DNA from 2 places in the Aeromonas jandaei genome. Region 2 is predicted to be linked to the other one. Evidence: predicted binding sites of a transcription regulator. Region 2 holds the regulator's gene; the other holds the start of a gene.
The links. The regulator NrdR, encoded in region 2, represses ribonucleotide reductase genes. The targets are predictions, from matches to a motif close to CACNNTATANNGTG.
Positions count from the first base shown of each region.

Region 1 (7,921 bases), 1.2 Mb from region 2:
ACCAGATAGGAGCTTACCTCTACCTCTTGCGGGGCGACCTGCACGTTGTCGGAGGAGAGCCAGGTGTTGATCCAGGGGATCGGGTTCTGCTTGGTGCCGGCAAAGGCTGGTTGCAGACCGACGGCGGCCATCCGCAGGTTGGTGATGTACTCCACGTACTGGCAGAGGATGTCCTTGTTCAGGCCGATCATGGAGCCGCCCTGGAACAGGTACTCGGCCCACTCTTTCTCCTGAATGGCGGCTTCTTTGAACAGCTCGAAGCAGGCCTGTTCGCACTCGGCGGCGATCTCGGCCATCTCGGGGTCGTCCTGACCGCTGCGCATCAGGTTCAGCATGTGCTGGGTACCGGTCAGGTGGAGTGCCTCATCGCGGGCGATCATCTTGATGATCTTGGCGTTGCCCTCCATCAGCTCGCGCTCGGCGAAGGCAAAGGAGCAGGCGAAGCTGACGTAGAAGCGGATCGCTTCCAGCGCGTTGACGCTCATCAGGCAGAGATAGAGCTTCTTCTTCAGCTCACGCAAGGTGATGGTTACCTCGCGGCCAGCAACGGTGTGGGTTCCTTCACCGTGCAGGTTGTAGAGGGCGGTCGCTTCGATCAGGTCGTCGTAGAAGTGGCTGATGGAGCCGGCGCGCTTGAGGATCTGCTCGTTGGTCACGATGTCGTCGAACACCTGGGCGGGGGTGTTGACGATGTTGCGGATGATATGGGTGTAGGAGCGAGAGTGGATGGTCTCGGAGAACGCCCAGGTCTCGATCCAGGTTTCCAGCTCCGGAATGGAGACCAGCGGCAGCAGCGCCACGTTGGGGCTGCGACCCTGAATGGAGTCCAGCAGAGTCTGGTACTTCAGGTTGGAGATGAAGATGTGCTGCTCGTGGGGCGGCAGGGCCTGATAGTCGATGCGATCACGGGAGACATCCACCTCTTCCGGGCGCCAGAAGAAGGAGAGTTGTTTTTCGATCAGCCGCTCGAACACTTCGTGCTTTTGCTGGTCATAACGGGCTACGTTGACCGATTGGCCAAAAAACATCGGCTCTTTGAGCTGGTCGTTTTGGGTTTGGCAGAAAGTTGAATAGGCCATGGTTACCAGAATGTCTGTATGGAGAAAACAGGAGAGCGGGAGCTTGTCGCTCCCGCCCGGTTATCAGATCTTGCCGTGACTTAGATTTTGCAAGCCCCGCCAGCGCAACCGTCATCTTGCAGATCGGTCTGGGCATCGTCCGCACCATCACGGGTGTTGTGATAGTAGAGGGTCTTGAGGCCGTATTTGTAGGCGGTCAGCAAGTCCTTCAGCAGCTGCTTCATCGGCACCTTGTTGCCTTCGAAACGGGCCGGGTCGTAGTTGGTGTTGGCGGAGATCGCCTGATCCACAAACTTCTGCATGATACCGACCAGCTGCAGGTAGCCGTCGACGCTCGGTTGCTTCCAGAGCAGTTCGTATTGATCTTTCAGGCGATCATACTCGGGCACCACCTGTTTGAGAATGCCGTCCTTGGAGGCCTTGACCGACACCAGACCACGCGGCGGCTCGATACCGTTGGTGGCGTTGGAGATCTGGCTGGAGGTCTCGCTCGGCATCAGGGCGGTCAGGGTGGAGTTGCGCAAACCCACGGATTTGATCTCTTCGCGCAGGCTTTCCCAATCCAGATGCAGCTGCTCGTTGCACAGCGCATCCAGATCCTTCTTGTAGGTGTCGATCGGCAGAATGCCCTGGGCATAGGTGGTCTCGCCAAACAGCGGGCAGGGGCCGAATTCGCGGGCCAGCTGCACGGAGGCTTTCAGCAGATAGTACTGGATCGCCTCGAAGGTGCGGTGAGTCAGCGCCAGACCGGAGCCATCAGAGTAACGGGCACCGTTCTTGGCCAGGTAGTAGGCGTAGTTGATGACGCCGATCCCCAGAGTGCGACGACCCATGCTGCCACGCTTGGCGGCGGCAATCGGGTAGTCCTGATAGTCGAGCAGGGCATCGAGGGCACGCACGGCCAGATCGGCCATCTCTTCCAGATCTTCCAGCTTGTCGATGGCACCCAGGTTGAAGGCGGAGAGGGTGCACAGGGCGATCTCGCCGTTCTCGTCGTCGATGTTGTTGAGCGGCTTGGTCGGCAGCGCAATCTCGAGGCAGAGGTTGGACTGGCGTACCGGCGCCACGCTCGGATCAAACGGGCTGTGGGTGTTGCAGTGATCGACGTTCTGGATGTAGATGCGACCGGTACCGGCACGCTCCTGCATCATCAGGGAGAAGAGATCGACTGCCTTGAGGGTCTTCTTGCGAATGGCCGGATCCTGCTCGTACTTGACGTAGAGCTCTTCAAACTTGTCCTGATCGGCAAAGAAGGCATCGTACAGGCCCGGCGCATCGGACGGGGAGAACAGGGTGATGTCACCGCCCTTGATGAGGCGCTGATACATCAGCTTGTTGATCTGCACGCCGTAGTCCATGTGACGGACACGGTTCTCTTCGACGCCGCGGTTGTTCTTCAGTACCAGCAGGCTTTCCACTTCGGTGTGCCACAGCGGATAGAACAGGGTGGCCGCACCGCCGCGCACGCCGCCCTGAGAGCAGCACTTCACGGCAGTCTGGAAGTATTTGTAGAAGGGGATGCAACCGGTGTGGAACGCTTCGCCGCCACGGATCGGGCTGCCCAGACCGCGGATGCGACCAGCGTTGATGCCGATACCGGCGCGCTGGGAGACGTAACGCACGATGGAGCTGGCGGTGGCGTTGATGGAGTCCAGGCTGTCGTCGCACTCGATCAGTACGCAGGAGCTGAACTGACGGGTTGGGGTGCGCACGCCGCTCATGATCGGGGTCGGCAGGGAGATCTTGAAGGTCGAGATCGCATCATAGAAGCGCTTGATGTAGTCCAGACGGGTATCTTTCGGATACTTGGAGAAGAGGCAGGCCGCTACCAGGATGTAGAGGAACTGCGGGCTCTCGTAGATCTCGCCGGTGACGCGGTTTTGTACCAGATACTTGCCTTCCAGCTGCTTGACCGCCGCGTAGGAGAAGTTCATGTCGCGCCAGTGATCCATGTGCGCGTTCAGCTCTTCGAATTCGGCCTGGGTGTAATCTTCCAGCAGGTGTTTGTCGTACTTGCCCATGTCGACCAGACGAGCCACGTGCTGGTAGAGGTGGGGCGGTTCGAACTGGCCGTAGGCCTTCTTGCGCAGGTGGAAGATGGCCAGACGGGCAGCCATGTACTGGTAGTCCGGGGTCTGCTCGGAGATGAGGTCAGCCGTTGCCTTGATGATGGTTTCGTGAATGTCGGCGGTACGGATACCGTCATAGAACTGGATGTGGGACTTGAGCTCTACCTGGGAGACCGACACGTTGTCGAGACCCTCGGCGGCCCAGTCCAGCACGCGGTGAATTTTATCCAGATCGATGGGTTCTTTGTGTCCGTTACGCTTCGTCACAAACAAGTTCATTGGCTGATGACCTTTAGTTGATTCCCGAAAAACCATCGCACGCCACCCGGCTGCTGGCGGTCACAGGAGGACGGGCCGGTGCAGTTGTTGGGTAACTATTGTGCGATGAATCACAAGATATAGTGTTATTTTGATATCGAGCTACAAGATAGTGAGGTCGACTGCGCATTGCAATGTGTGGATAACTGGCTTGCTGTGGATAAATTGTGGGTGTTGTTGTCTCTGTTAGTGGTTGCTCACAGTGAGCGGGTTTTCATTCGTCCGCTTCGTCAAATGCAAGCCTCACGATCGAAGATGGAAAATTTAAATAACTTTTTTTGCTTGCGAAAAGGGGGCCTTTTTACTAGCAAACGCCTGCTGATTATCCCTTGCCCAACAAGGGACAAAAGCTGTCCAGCGCTCGGTTGTCACTGCAAAATGTGAAGCGCACTTTCTCGGTCTGCTTGCTGACAGTTGCCTCAGTGAAACGGGAGCAAGGTTGTCATATGGACTCTTTACGACGGTTAAAGTTGCCTTGGTGATCCACCTACGCTCTCTTCTCGTTAGCTGTCGGGGACAGGAGAGGGTCGTAAAAAAGGGCATCAACCCCTGATGCCCCAATCTTGCGACGTTACGACTGGCAGCTTCAGCCCAGCTCGTAGCGCAGCCAGTGATGCAGCGCCTGCACGGTATCAAAGTGCAGGTCGGCGCCCCACTCTGCGGGATTCTCGTTATCGTTGAGATAGCCCCAGCCAGCAACCGCAGTGCGCATGCCGGCGTTGCGGCCCGCTTCGATGTCGCGCACATGATCCCCCACATAGAGGCAGTGGCTCGCTTCGACCCCCAGCTTCTCGCAGGCAAAATACATGGGGGCAGGGTCGGGCTTGCGAACCGGCAGGGTATCGGCGCTGACGGTGACGCCGCAGCTGGCGAGCGCTGGCAGCGCCGCCAGCAGCGGCTCGGTGAGAAAGGCCGGCTTGTTGGTGACGATGCCCCAGGGCAGCTGCTTCTCGTCGAGCCACTCGATTAGATCCACCATCCCCTCATAGGGGCGGGTGCCAACGCAGAGATTGGCTGCGTAGTAGTCGAGCAGGGCATTGCGCAGGCGGGTGGCACCCAGCTCTTCCAGCAGATCATCGCCGAGCCCCGCCCTGAGCAGCCCGAGGGCGCCGTGGGAGGTGGTCTGGCGGATGATCTCGTCAGAAAGCGGCGCAAAGCCTTCGCTTATCAGCACGTGATTGACGGCGGCGCCCAGATCCGGCGCCGTGTCGAGCAGGGTGCCGTCCAGATCGAACAGCACGCAGCCAAGGGGCTGCGGGTGTGAGGTACTCATCAGCCGTGCTCCGGGCGGATGAACTCCACCATATAGTTGACGTCGACGTTGCGACCGAGCCGGAAGCTGTTGGAGAGTGGCGCATAGTGGACGCCGCTCATGTCGCGCACCAACAGGCCTGCGGCTTCACCCATGCGACACAGTTCGGCGGGCATGATGAACTTTTTATGGTCGTGAGTCCCCTTGGGCACCATCTTCATCAGGTACTCGGCGCCGAGTATCATCATCAGATAGGATTTGGGATTGCGATTGATGGTGGAGACGAACACCCGGCCACCCGGGCGTACCAGGGTCGCGATGGCGCGCAGTACCGAGGCAGGATCAGGTACGTGCTCGAGCATCTCCATGCAGGTGACCACGTCATACTGGCCAGGTGCTTCTTCAGCGTGTGCTTCGGCAGTGATCTGGCGGTACTCGAGCTCGACCCCCTGCTCCAGGGCGTGCAGGCGGGCGACGCCAAGGGGCTCCTTACCCATGTCGATACCGGTCACCTGTGCCCCGCGGCGCGCCATGCTCTCGGCGAGGATGCCGCCGCCGCAGCCGATGTCGAGCACGCGCTTGCCAAACAGGCCGCCGCTCTTGTTGGTTATCCAGTCAAGGCGCACCGGATTGATCTGGTGCAGGGGCTTGAACTCGCCCTCCATGTCCCACCAGCGAGAGGCGATGGCTTCAAATTTGGCGATTTCGGTCAGGTCGACATTGGCGTCACTGTTCATTTATCGAAGATCCTGTGGCAGGGCGCGCAGAGCGGGTGACTCGCGCGCAATCTATTGTCCTGGCGGGCATTATAACGGACGGACTTTGTCAAACCAGCCCGATTTGTGGCTTAAGGAATCCGCCTTGGTGTGTTACCATGTCGCGCTGTTTAAGCCAAAGAACAACTAATTAGGGATTAAGGCTTTCTATGAGCGATCTGGCCAGAGAGATCACGCCGGTCAACATCGAAGAAGAGCTCAAGAGTTCCTATCTTGATTACGCCATGAGCGTGATCGTAGGACGAGCTCTGCCGGATGTGCGTGATGGCTTGAAACCGGTTCACCGCCGCGTTCTGTATGCAATGAACGAGCTGGGGAACGACTGGAACAAGCCCTATAAAAAATCGGCCCGTGTGGTCGGTGACGTAATCGGTAAATATCACCCGCACGGCGATAGCGCTGTGTATGACACCATCGTCCGGATGGCGCAGGATTTCTCCATGCGCTACATGCTGGTCGATGGTCAGGGCAACTTCGGTTCGGTCGATGGCGACAGCGCCGCGGCCATGCGTTACACCGAAGTGCGGATGGCACGCATCTCCCACGAGCTGCTGGCCGATCTGGACAAAGAGACCGTGGACTGGGTGCCGAACTATGACGGCACCGAGATGATCCCGGCTGTCATGCCCACCAAGGTTCCCAATCTGCTGGTCAACGGCTCCTCCGGTATTGCGGTGGGCATGGCGACCAACATTCCGCCTCACAACCTCACCGAGATTGTCAACGGCTGCCTGGCGCTGATCGAAAACGGCGACCTCACCATTGACGAGCTGATGACCTACATCACCGGCCCGGATTTCCCCACTGGTGGCATTATCAACGGTCGTTCCGGTATCGTGCAGGCGTACCGTACCGGTCGTGGCTCCATCTATGTGCGGGCCAAGGCTGAAGTGGAAGTGGACGAGAAGACCAGTCGCGAGACCATCATCGTTCACGAAATTCCCTATCAGGTGAACAAGGCGCGTCTGATCGAGAAGATCGCCGAGCTGGTCAAAGACAAAAAGATCGAGGGCATCAGTGCCCTGCGCGACGAGTCCGACAAGGACGGTATGCGCATCGTTATCGAGATCAAGCGTGGCGAGTCCGGCGAGATTGTGCTGAACAATCTCTACAAGCACACCCAGATGCAGACCACGTTCGGCATCAACATGGTGGCGCTCGATAACAACCAACCCAAGGTGATGAACCTTAAAGAGATCCTGGATGCGTTCCTGCTGCACCGCCGCGAAGTGGTGACCCGCCGGACCGTGTTCGAACTGCGCAAGGCGCGGGATCGGGCGCACATCCTTGAAGGTCTGGCGGTTGCGCTGGCCAACATCGACCCGGTTATCGAACTGATCCGTCACAGTGCCACCCCGGCTGACGCGAAAGCGGGCCTGGTTGCCAAGGGCTGGGAGCTCGGCAACGTCGCTGCCATGCTGGAAAAAGCCGGTGACGATGCGGCGCGCCCCGAGTGGCTGGAGCCCGAGTTTGGCATTCGCGACGGTTACTACTACCTGACCGAGCAGCAGGCACAGGCCATCCTTGACCTGCGTCTGCACAAGCTGACCGGCCTTGAGCACGAAAAGATCCTGGAAGAGTATCAGGAGCTGCTGGATCTCATCGCCGAGCTGCTGCACATCCTGGCGAGCCCGGTTCGTCTGATGGAAGTGATCCGCGATGAGCTGCTGGCCGTGCGCGACCAGTATGGCGACGAGCGTCGTACCGAAATCAGCATGTCCAGTGCCGAGATCAACATCGAAGACCTGATCACTCCGGAAGACGTGGTGGTGACTCTGTCCCACCAGGGTTACGTGAAGTATCAGCCGCTCTCCGATTACGAAGCTCAGCGCCGTGGCGGCAAAGGCAAGTCCGCGACCCGGATCAAGGAAGAGGACTTCGTTGAGCGTCTGCTGGTGGCCAACACCCACGACACCATTCTGTGCTTCTCTACCCGCGGCAAGGTCTACTGGCTCAAGGTTTATCAGCTGCCGGAAGCGTCCCGTGGCGCCCGTGGTCGTCCCATCATCAACCTGCTGCCGCTGGAAGAGGGTGAGCGCATCACCGCCATTCTGCCGGTCAAGGAGTATGATGCCGAGAAGTACGTCTTCTTCGCGACCGCCAACGGTACCGTGAAGAAGACCAGCCTCTCCGACTTCAGCCGTCCGCTCTCCTCCGGTATCCGTGCCATCAACCTCAAAGAGGGTGATGAGCTGATCGGGGTGGATATCACCGACGGCAGCAACGAGATCATGCTCTTCTCCGATGCGGGCAAGGTTGTTCGCTTCAATGAGGGCAGCGGTCGCGCCGATGCGGATGCCAGCGATGAGGTCGAAACCGACGACGATGCCGGCAACGACGATGATGGCAGCGATAACGGCGAAGGCACTGAAAGCAAGGGTACCTTCAAGGGCGTGCGTCCGATGGGCCGTACCGCCGCCGGTGTCC
Region 1 covers NZ_CP149571.1:3,003,776-3,011,696, forward strand. The annotation lists gene nrdB (class Ia ribonucleoside-diphosphate reductase subunit beta) at 1-1,079, opposite strand, end outside; gene nrdA (class 1a ribonucleoside-diphosphate reductase subunit alpha) at 1,160-3,427, opposite strand; gene WE862_RS14215 (HAD family hydrolase) at 4,053-4,739, opposite strand; gene ubiG (bifunctional 2-polyprenyl-6-hydroxyphenol methylase/3-demethylubiquinol 3-O-methyltransferase UbiG) at 4,739-5,455, opposite strand; gene gyrA (DNA topoisomerase (ATP-hydrolyzing) subunit A) at 5,644-7,921, shown strand, end outside.
Region 1: nrdA (class 1a ribonucleoside-diphosphate reductase subunit alpha) is a predicted target of NrdR. The motif match lies at 3,539-3,552, and genes of this name have one in related genera.

Region 2 (7,921 bases):
CCCGGCGCGAAGTACCCTGCCACTTGGCTCCTTCCGGCGCCAACCCCTTGTCGGCGGCTTCAAAACCCTTGACCCGGGCCAGCAGCTCGGCACCATGGGCTTCCGCCCCCAGGATCACCAGCACCCCGCCCTCGTCGGCAATGCGAGCCATGGACTTGGGCAGCGGCCAGCTGCGGGCGGCATGGCGGTCGGTCAGCAGCAGATCGCTCAGCACATCGTGCAGATGGACGCGAACCAGCGTCGGCTGGTCGGCCAGCACCTCACCCTTTTTCAGGGCGAAGTGCACCTGATTGTCGATGGTGTCGCGGAAGGTGATGAGGTCGAACTCGCCAAACTCGGTCGGCAGCTTGCACTCGGCCACCTTCTCGACCGTGGTCTCGTGCTGGTTGCGGTACTCGATAAGGTCGGCGATGGTACCAAGCTTGATGCCGTGCTCCTCGGCGAACACCTCCAGATCCGGACGGCGCGCCATGGTGCCATCTTCGTTGAGGATCTCGACGATGACGGCGGCAGGCTCGAAACCGGCCAGACGGGCCAGATCGCAGCCCGCTTCGGTGTGACCGGCACGGGTCAGCACGCCGCCATCCTGCGCCATCAGCGGGAAGATGTGGCCCGGCTGCACCAGATCGGCCGCCTTGGCATTGGCCGCCACAGCCGCCTGCACGGTCACCGCGCGATCAGCGGCGGAGATACCTGTGGTCACCCCTTCTGCCGCCTCGATGGAGACGGTAAAGGCGGTGGAGAACTGGGCATTGTTGCGATCCACCATCAGCGGCAGCGCCAATTGCTTGCAGCGATCCCGGGTCAGGGTCAGGCAGATGAGGCCACGGCCGTAGCGGGCCATGAAGTTGATATCCTCCGGACGGACGCAGGAGGCGGCCATGATGAGGTCCCCTTCGTTCTCCCTGTCTTCGTCATCCATCAGGATCACCATCTTGCCAGCCTTGATGTCGGCAATGATTTCCTGGGTTGTGCTCAGCGCCATGGGCTACTCCATCTGTCTATTTGGGGATTGAGCCCGCAGGCTCAACGGGAATGCGAGATATGCTGCTCTAGATTGGGGCGCATGGCCCCATTTCAATCGGAGCGGGATCACAGAAAATCGTTTTGGTCGGGGCCAACACCCCGAGCATCAGAGAAAACCGGCCTTGGCCAGCTTGTCCAGAGTCAGGGTGGAGGCGCTGCTCTCCTGACTCTTGCCCATCATCAGCCGCTCCAGATAACGGGCGATCTGATCGACCTCGAGGTTGACCTTGTGACCCGGCTTCCAGCTGGCGATGGTGGTCTCCTGGGCGGTGTGGGGCACGATCGTCAGGCGGAAAAGGTCGCCCTGCACCGCGTTGACGGTGAGGCTGATACCATCCACCGCAATGGAACCTTTCTCGGCGATATAGCGGGAGAGTTCCCCCGGCGCCTTGATCCAGTACTCGATGGCGCGGCCGCTGCTGGAGACGCTTTTCACCTCCCCTACCCCATCCACGTGGCCGGAGACCAGATGGCCGCCGAGGCGGGAGGTGGGCATCAGCGCCTTCTCGAGGTTGACCCGATCGCCCACTCTGGCGGCGGCAAAGCCGGTACGGGAGAGGGTTTCCAGCGACACGTCAGCGGTATAGCTCTTGTCGCTCAGCGCCACCACGGTGAGGCAGACGCCGTTGGTAGCGATGGAGTCGCCCAGCTTGACGTCGCTAAAATCCAGGCCCGGGGCGTGCACGGTGAGGGCCATATCCTCCCCCTGACGGCGCAGTTCGGCCAGGTCCCCACCGCTTCGATAATTCCGGTAAACATGCAGATCACCTTGCTGATGATGGGGGCAGCGGATGCCCCCTTGAACATTGAAAGATCAGGCTATTTTGGCGGTAATGCGAATATCTGGCCCCACCATGCGCACATCCTTGATGGCGAGCTTGGGCGCCTGGAACAGCCGGGTCAGGCCGGGCAGATGGAACAGCCCGCGTCCCTCGTCGCCCATCAGTTTGGGCGCCTGATAGAGCACCAGCTCATCCACCAGCCCTTTTTCCAGCAGAGCGCCGCACAGCCGCGGGCCCGCCTCGACCAGTACCGAGTTGACGTTCTGTTTGGCCAGCAGCATGAAGAGGCTGACCAGATCCAGCTTGCCATCCAGCAGCGGCAGCTCCAGCTGCTGCACCCACTCGGGCCACTCGCCGGACGCCTTGTGGCGGGCCAGCAACACCGGGCTCTCGCTCTGGAACAGCGGCAAGTCGGGGGTGAGCCGGTTTTGCGAATCGACGATGACTCGCAGCGGCTGGCGCAGGGTCTCCTTGGGATAGCTCGCCTTGACCGAGGGGGGTAACTCGTCCCAGCGCACGGTCAGGGAGGCACCATCGGCCAGCACGGTTTCGGCGCTGGAGAGCACCGCATCGTGGCGGGCCCGCAGTCGCTGCACGTCACGGCGCGCATCCGGGGAGGTGATCCACTGGCTCTCGCCGCTCGCCATGGCGGTGCGGCCATCGAGACTGGCCCCCAGCTTGACGGTCACCCGCGGGAAGGCGGTTCCGCATCCGCTTGAAAAAGCCCGGGTTGAGCGCTTCCGCTTCGCTCGCCAGCAGGCCGAAATCTGTCTTGATGCCCGCTTCGGATAGCATCCGCAGGCCACGCCCACCCACCAGGGGATTGGGGTCAACCATGGCCGCCACCACCCGGGCCACGCCGGCGTTGATCAGCGCTTCGGCGCAGGGGGGAGTACGACCGTGGTGAGAGCAGGGTTCGAGGGTTACATAGGCGGTGGCGCCACGGGCGTTGTCACCGGCGGCGCGCAGGGCGTAGACCTCGGCATGGGGCTCGCCCGCCTTCTGATGCCACCCTTCGCCAACCACCACGCCATCTTTCACCAGCACGGCGCCGACGCAGGGGTTGGGGGCCGTGGTGTAACGGCCGCGGCGGGCCAGCTCGAGGGCCCGACTCATCCATTGGTAATCATCTTGACTAAACATCCGGGCTCCTGTTTCCAGCAACGTATCCCGTGTGGTGCAGCAATCTGATGAGTTGCGTTCTTTTATCTCTTGCCGCTCACCAGCTTCTCGCCAACAACATCGGGCAGATCGGCCATGGCATTTCCCACCATGACGGCAGGCGCCGACTCGCAGGTTGCGGTCGCACGCCCTCAAATTTTTTCACCAGCGAAACAACGCTCAGCTTGGATGTTTCATTGGCGTAACAGTCCACTTGCCAGCCGGCAGCCAGCGTGGCGACACCGGCCGGTCATGCCCCCTCCGATCCGGGAGGGGTTCGCAGCCGTTACTTCTCCAGCTTGGCGATCTCTTCGCCAAACTCGCGGATATCTTCAAAGCTGCGATAGACGGAGGCAAAGCGGATATAGGCCACCTTGTCCAATCCCTTGAGCTCATCCATCACCAGATTACCCACCAGCTGGGAGGCAACTTCCCGCTCGCCGGTGGCGCGCAGGCGTGACTTGATGTGGTTGACCGCCTTTTCGATGGCCTCCATGCTCACCGGACGCTTCTCCAGCGCCCGCAGGATACCGGCCCGCAGCTTGTCCTCGTTGAACGGCTCGCGCGAGCCGTTGGACTTGATGACCCGCGGCATCACCAGCTCGGCCATCTCGAAGGTGGTGAAGCGCTCGTGACAGAGCAGGCATTCGCGACGGCGGCGCACCTGATGGCCTTCGGCCACCAGACGGGAATCGATCACCTTGGTATCAACGGCACTACAGAAAGGGCAATGCATCTGACCTCCGGCGTTAACAAAACGGGGCACCCGCCAACAGGTGCGGGTGTTAGGTCGGCCAGTGTAGCACGGCCATCCAACCGCGGTAAAAAGCGCAAAAGCGTGATTTTTCCAGCCGTTATCGCCAAAGGGCAGCTCAGTCGTCATAAGGCAGGCTATCGGGATCGCAATCCTGATAGTCGGGGGCAGGATCGACCATAAACCGCACCGCATCGATATGGCTGTGGCCCAGCAGCAGCGCCTTGCCGATCCTGTGCATGCCATCCATCACCCGACCGGCGCTGTCGAGAATGATCGGATAGGCGAGATCCGCCGCCATGATGAGCTGGCAGTGCTCGACCACGCTGCGCACCGTGGGAGTGGCGCTGCCATGACCATACCAGTGCTCGCGATCGAGCTCGGCAATCTCGCTCAACGCCACTGCCTGCTGCGGCAGATCACGGCTCAGTCGCACCAGCCGCCGCACATCCCATGCCAGCAACCCCTGCTCACTGTCACGGAAGTGATACTGGGCGCGGATTGCCAGCCGCAGCTGCGCCTCCAGCGCCTTGTCCCGCTCTGCGCAGGAGTGTGCCTCTTCGCTCTGCATCTTCTCTTCGCGGTTCAATCTCATCCCTCCCCTGTTGCCCAACGCCATAAAAAACAATGCCACCCGAGGGTGGCATTGGTCTCAAACCGGATGGTCTGACTTATCAGCCATAGACCGGGAAGCGGCGGCAGATATCCAGCACCTTCTCGCGTACGGTGGCCAGCACGGCATCGTTGTCGTGGTTGTCCAGTACGTCGCAGATCCAGTGGGTCAGCTCGATGGACTCGGCTTCCTTGAAACCGCGGCGGGTGATGGCCGGGGTACCGATCCGCACACCGGAGGTGACGAACGGGGAGCGCGGGTCGTTGGGTACGGAGTTCTTGTTGACGGTGATGTTGGCTTTGCCCAGCGCAGCGTCAGCATCCTTACCGGTCAGCTCGCGACCGATCAGATCAACCAGCATCAGGTGGTTGTCGGTACCACCGGAGACGATCTTGTAACCGCGCTCGATAAAGGTGGCAGCCATCGCCTTGGCGTTTTTCACGACCTGAGCCTGATAGGTCTTGAACTCCGGTTCCAGCGCTTCTTTGAAGGCAACGGCTTTACCGGCGATGACGTGCATCAGCGGGCCACCCTGACCACCCGGGAAGACGGCGGAGTTGAGCTTCTTGTAGAGCTCCTCGTCGTCAGCGGCGGAGAGGATCAGACCACCGCGCGAGACCGGCCAGGGTCTTGTGGGTGGTGGAGGTGACCACGTGAGCGTGGGGCACCGGGTTCGGGTAGACGCCAGCGGCAATCAGACCAGCCACGTGGGCCATGTCGACGAACAGGTAGGCACCGACCTTGTCGGCGATTTCGCGCATGCGGGCCCAGTCAACGATGCCGGAGTAGGCGGAGAAGCCACCGATCATCATCTTCGGCTTGTGCTCGACAGCCTGACGCTCCATGTCGTTGTAGTCGATCTTGCCGGACTCATCGATACCGTAGGGGATGATGTTGTACAGCTTGCCGGAGAAGTTGACCGGGGAGCCGTGGGTCAGGTGACCGCCGTGGGCCAGGTTCATGCCCAGCACGGTGTCGCCCGGCTGCAGCAGGGCCATGTAGACGGCGCTGTTGGCCTGGGAGCCGGAGTGCGGCTGCACGTTGGCGTAGGTGGCACCGAACAGCTCTTTGGCGCGCTCGATAGCCAGGGTTTCAACCACATCCACATACTCGCAACCACCGTAGTAACGCTTGGAGGGGTAACCTTCGGCGTACTTGTTGGTCAGCTGGGAGCCCTGGGCTTCCATGACACGGGGGCTGGTGTAGTTCTCGGACGCAATCAGCTCGATATGCTCTTCCTGACGACGGGTTTCGTCTGTGATGGCCTGCCACAATTGCGGATCATAATTGGCGATGGTCATGTCACGTTTCAACATCCGTTTCTCTCCTGAAAATCGTTTGCGCGATAGGTGAAGTGGGCCCGCGCATTGTAACGTGAGCTGGATCAAAGAGACAGTCCAACCACCTAAAAAAATGTTGAATTTATGTTGTAAAAATCAGGAGTGCCTGTCCGCTCCGGCCTGCCATCGTGACTCAAAAAGTCTCATTCAACCCTGCTCTTTGACTGGGCAAAACCCGAAGGGGATCACAACGATCCCGTTAGCCTTCCGGTAACATCTTCATTCGAAACAAATTTCATCATGATGGAGCTGATTGCAGTCATGCATCCGAGGGGCTGCACCTAACCGGAGGAATTGAAGATGGACCATCTGCTCACCTTTCTGATCCTGGCGATCTTTTTTCTGTTTTACTGGGTCTACTACACCAGCCAGCGCAAGCATATCCCCACCAGCGCGTGGGAGGAGCTCCCGACCAGGATGGAGTATCTGGCGATCCACCCGGAGGCGGTCGATGGCGACATCATCTTCTGTCACCACTGCGGCCATCACGAATTGATGGAAGTGGGGCTGGTACATCTGGCAGATTATCGCCGCGAATGGGTCTGCGCCAAGTGCAAGCAGGTGCTCTTTCGCGAGAGCGAATAACGACGCAGGGGCTGGCCACCCCCTCTAAACGTTGTATAGCCAGCTGGGATCAGAACGGCGAATCCCTGTTGGCCGCCAGCCACTGCTGCAACCCGCTCAACGCCGCGTCAAATTGCGCCCTGATTGCCGCAGGCTCAACGCCTCCCGCCTCAAGAGCCGCACAGTGGCTGGCAAATTCGGTCAACCCCAGCGCCAGCGCACTCCCCTTTAGCTTGTGCGCCAGCTGACGTTGCTCACTTCCCTCCCCCAGAGCCAACTTATCTACCAACACCCGCCCTTGCGACTCAAACAGCGCGACCAGCTGGCGGATCCGCGCCATACCGAGCAGGGGCAGATCGGCTTCCAGCACCGGATTGGCCCACTCTGGCTGGTTAGTTGGGGGCACGGCTACTGATAACTGCACCTGCGGCTCGATAGAGCCCCCTTCTTGCCGAAATAGCTGATCGATGGCGTTCGCCAGCACCGCCAGCCGCACCGGCTTACCGACAAAATCGACAAACCCGGCGGCAAGGCAGTGGCGGATATCCTCCGGATACATCTGGGCAGAGATAGCGATGGCGGGCAGCGGCTGCTCATGCACCTCTTCACTGATGGCGGCCAGATCCTCACGCAGGGTCATGCCGTCCATATCGGGCAGGTTGATATCGAGCAGCGCCAGTTCGAAAGGGCGCTCGGTCACCAGCGCCAGCGCACTGCGACCATCCTCCGCCTGGGTGACACGATGGCCAAGGCGAGTCAGCATGCCGTGCGCCACCAATCGGTTGATCTCGTTATCCTCCACCAGCAGGATGTAGCGGGACTGGCCAAGGTGCAGCGGCTGCGCCTCGGCGGGCAGTTGGGCGCTCGAGCGCTGCAACGGCAAACTGAAGCTGAATTCACACCCCTTGTCCGGCTCGCTTATAAGGCTCAGCTCGCCCCCCATGGCGGCCACCAGCTTGCGGCTGATCGCCAGTCCCAGCCCGGTGCCGCCCTGATGGCCTATATCACGCTTGCGCTGGCGAAACGCCTCGAACACCGCCTCCTGCTCATCGGCCGGAATGCCGGGGCCGGTATCGCGCACCACGAAGCGGATGCAGGGCTCAGCACAAGGGCCGTGACAGACAAGGGGCGCCACCGTCAGGGTAATCTGGCCACGGGCGGTAAACTTGACCGCATTGCCGAGCAAGTTGCCGAGCACCTGCCGCAGCTTGCCCAGATCCCCCTCGACCACCGGCGCCAGCCCGGGCGCATATTCCAGCGCCAGGGTGACTCCCTTTGCTGCCGCCTTTGGCCGAAACAGCGCGCTGAGCTCATCCACCAGCTGGAACAGTGGGAAGGGCTCGCGGCGTGCCTCCACATGGCCCGCCTCGATCTTGGAGTAGTCGAGAATGTCGTTGAGGATCTCCAGCAGAGATTCGCCACTGTGCTCGATGGCGGCCAGATAGCGCTGCTGGGTATCGCTCAGGTGGGTATCTTCCAGCAGTGTCAGACCGCCCAGAATACCGTTCATGGGGGTGCGGATCTCGTGGCTCATGATGGCGAGAAACACCGACTTGGCCCGGTTGGCCTGCTCCGCCTCGGCGCGGGCCTGCCGCTGCTTCTCCACCTCCTCATTGAGCCGCTCGTTGGCGTGGCTGAGCTGGCCGGTGCGCTCCTCGACCCGCGACTCAAGCTCTCGCTG
Region 2 covers NZ_CP149571.1:1,790,510-1,798,430, reverse strand. The annotation lists gene ribBA (bifunctional 3,4-dihydroxy-2-butanone-4-phosphate synthase/GTP cyclohydrolase II) at 1-985, opposite strand, end outside; partial or broken gene WE862_RS08790 (riboflavin synthase) at 1,133-1,785, opposite strand; partial or broken gene ribD (bifunctional diaminohydroxyphosphoribosylaminopyrimidine deaminase/5-amino-6-(5-phosphoribosylamino)uracil reductase RibD) at 1,841-2,951, opposite strand; gene nrdR (transcriptional regulator NrdR) at 3,256-3,705, opposite strand; gene WE862_RS08775 (hypothetical protein) at 3,842-4,318, opposite strand; partial or broken gene glyA (serine hydroxymethyltransferase) at 4,398-5,652, opposite strand; gene WE862_RS08765 (hypothetical protein) at 5,977-6,261, shown strand; gene torS (TMAO reductase system sensor histidine kinase/response regulator TorS) at 6,311-7,921, opposite strand, start outside.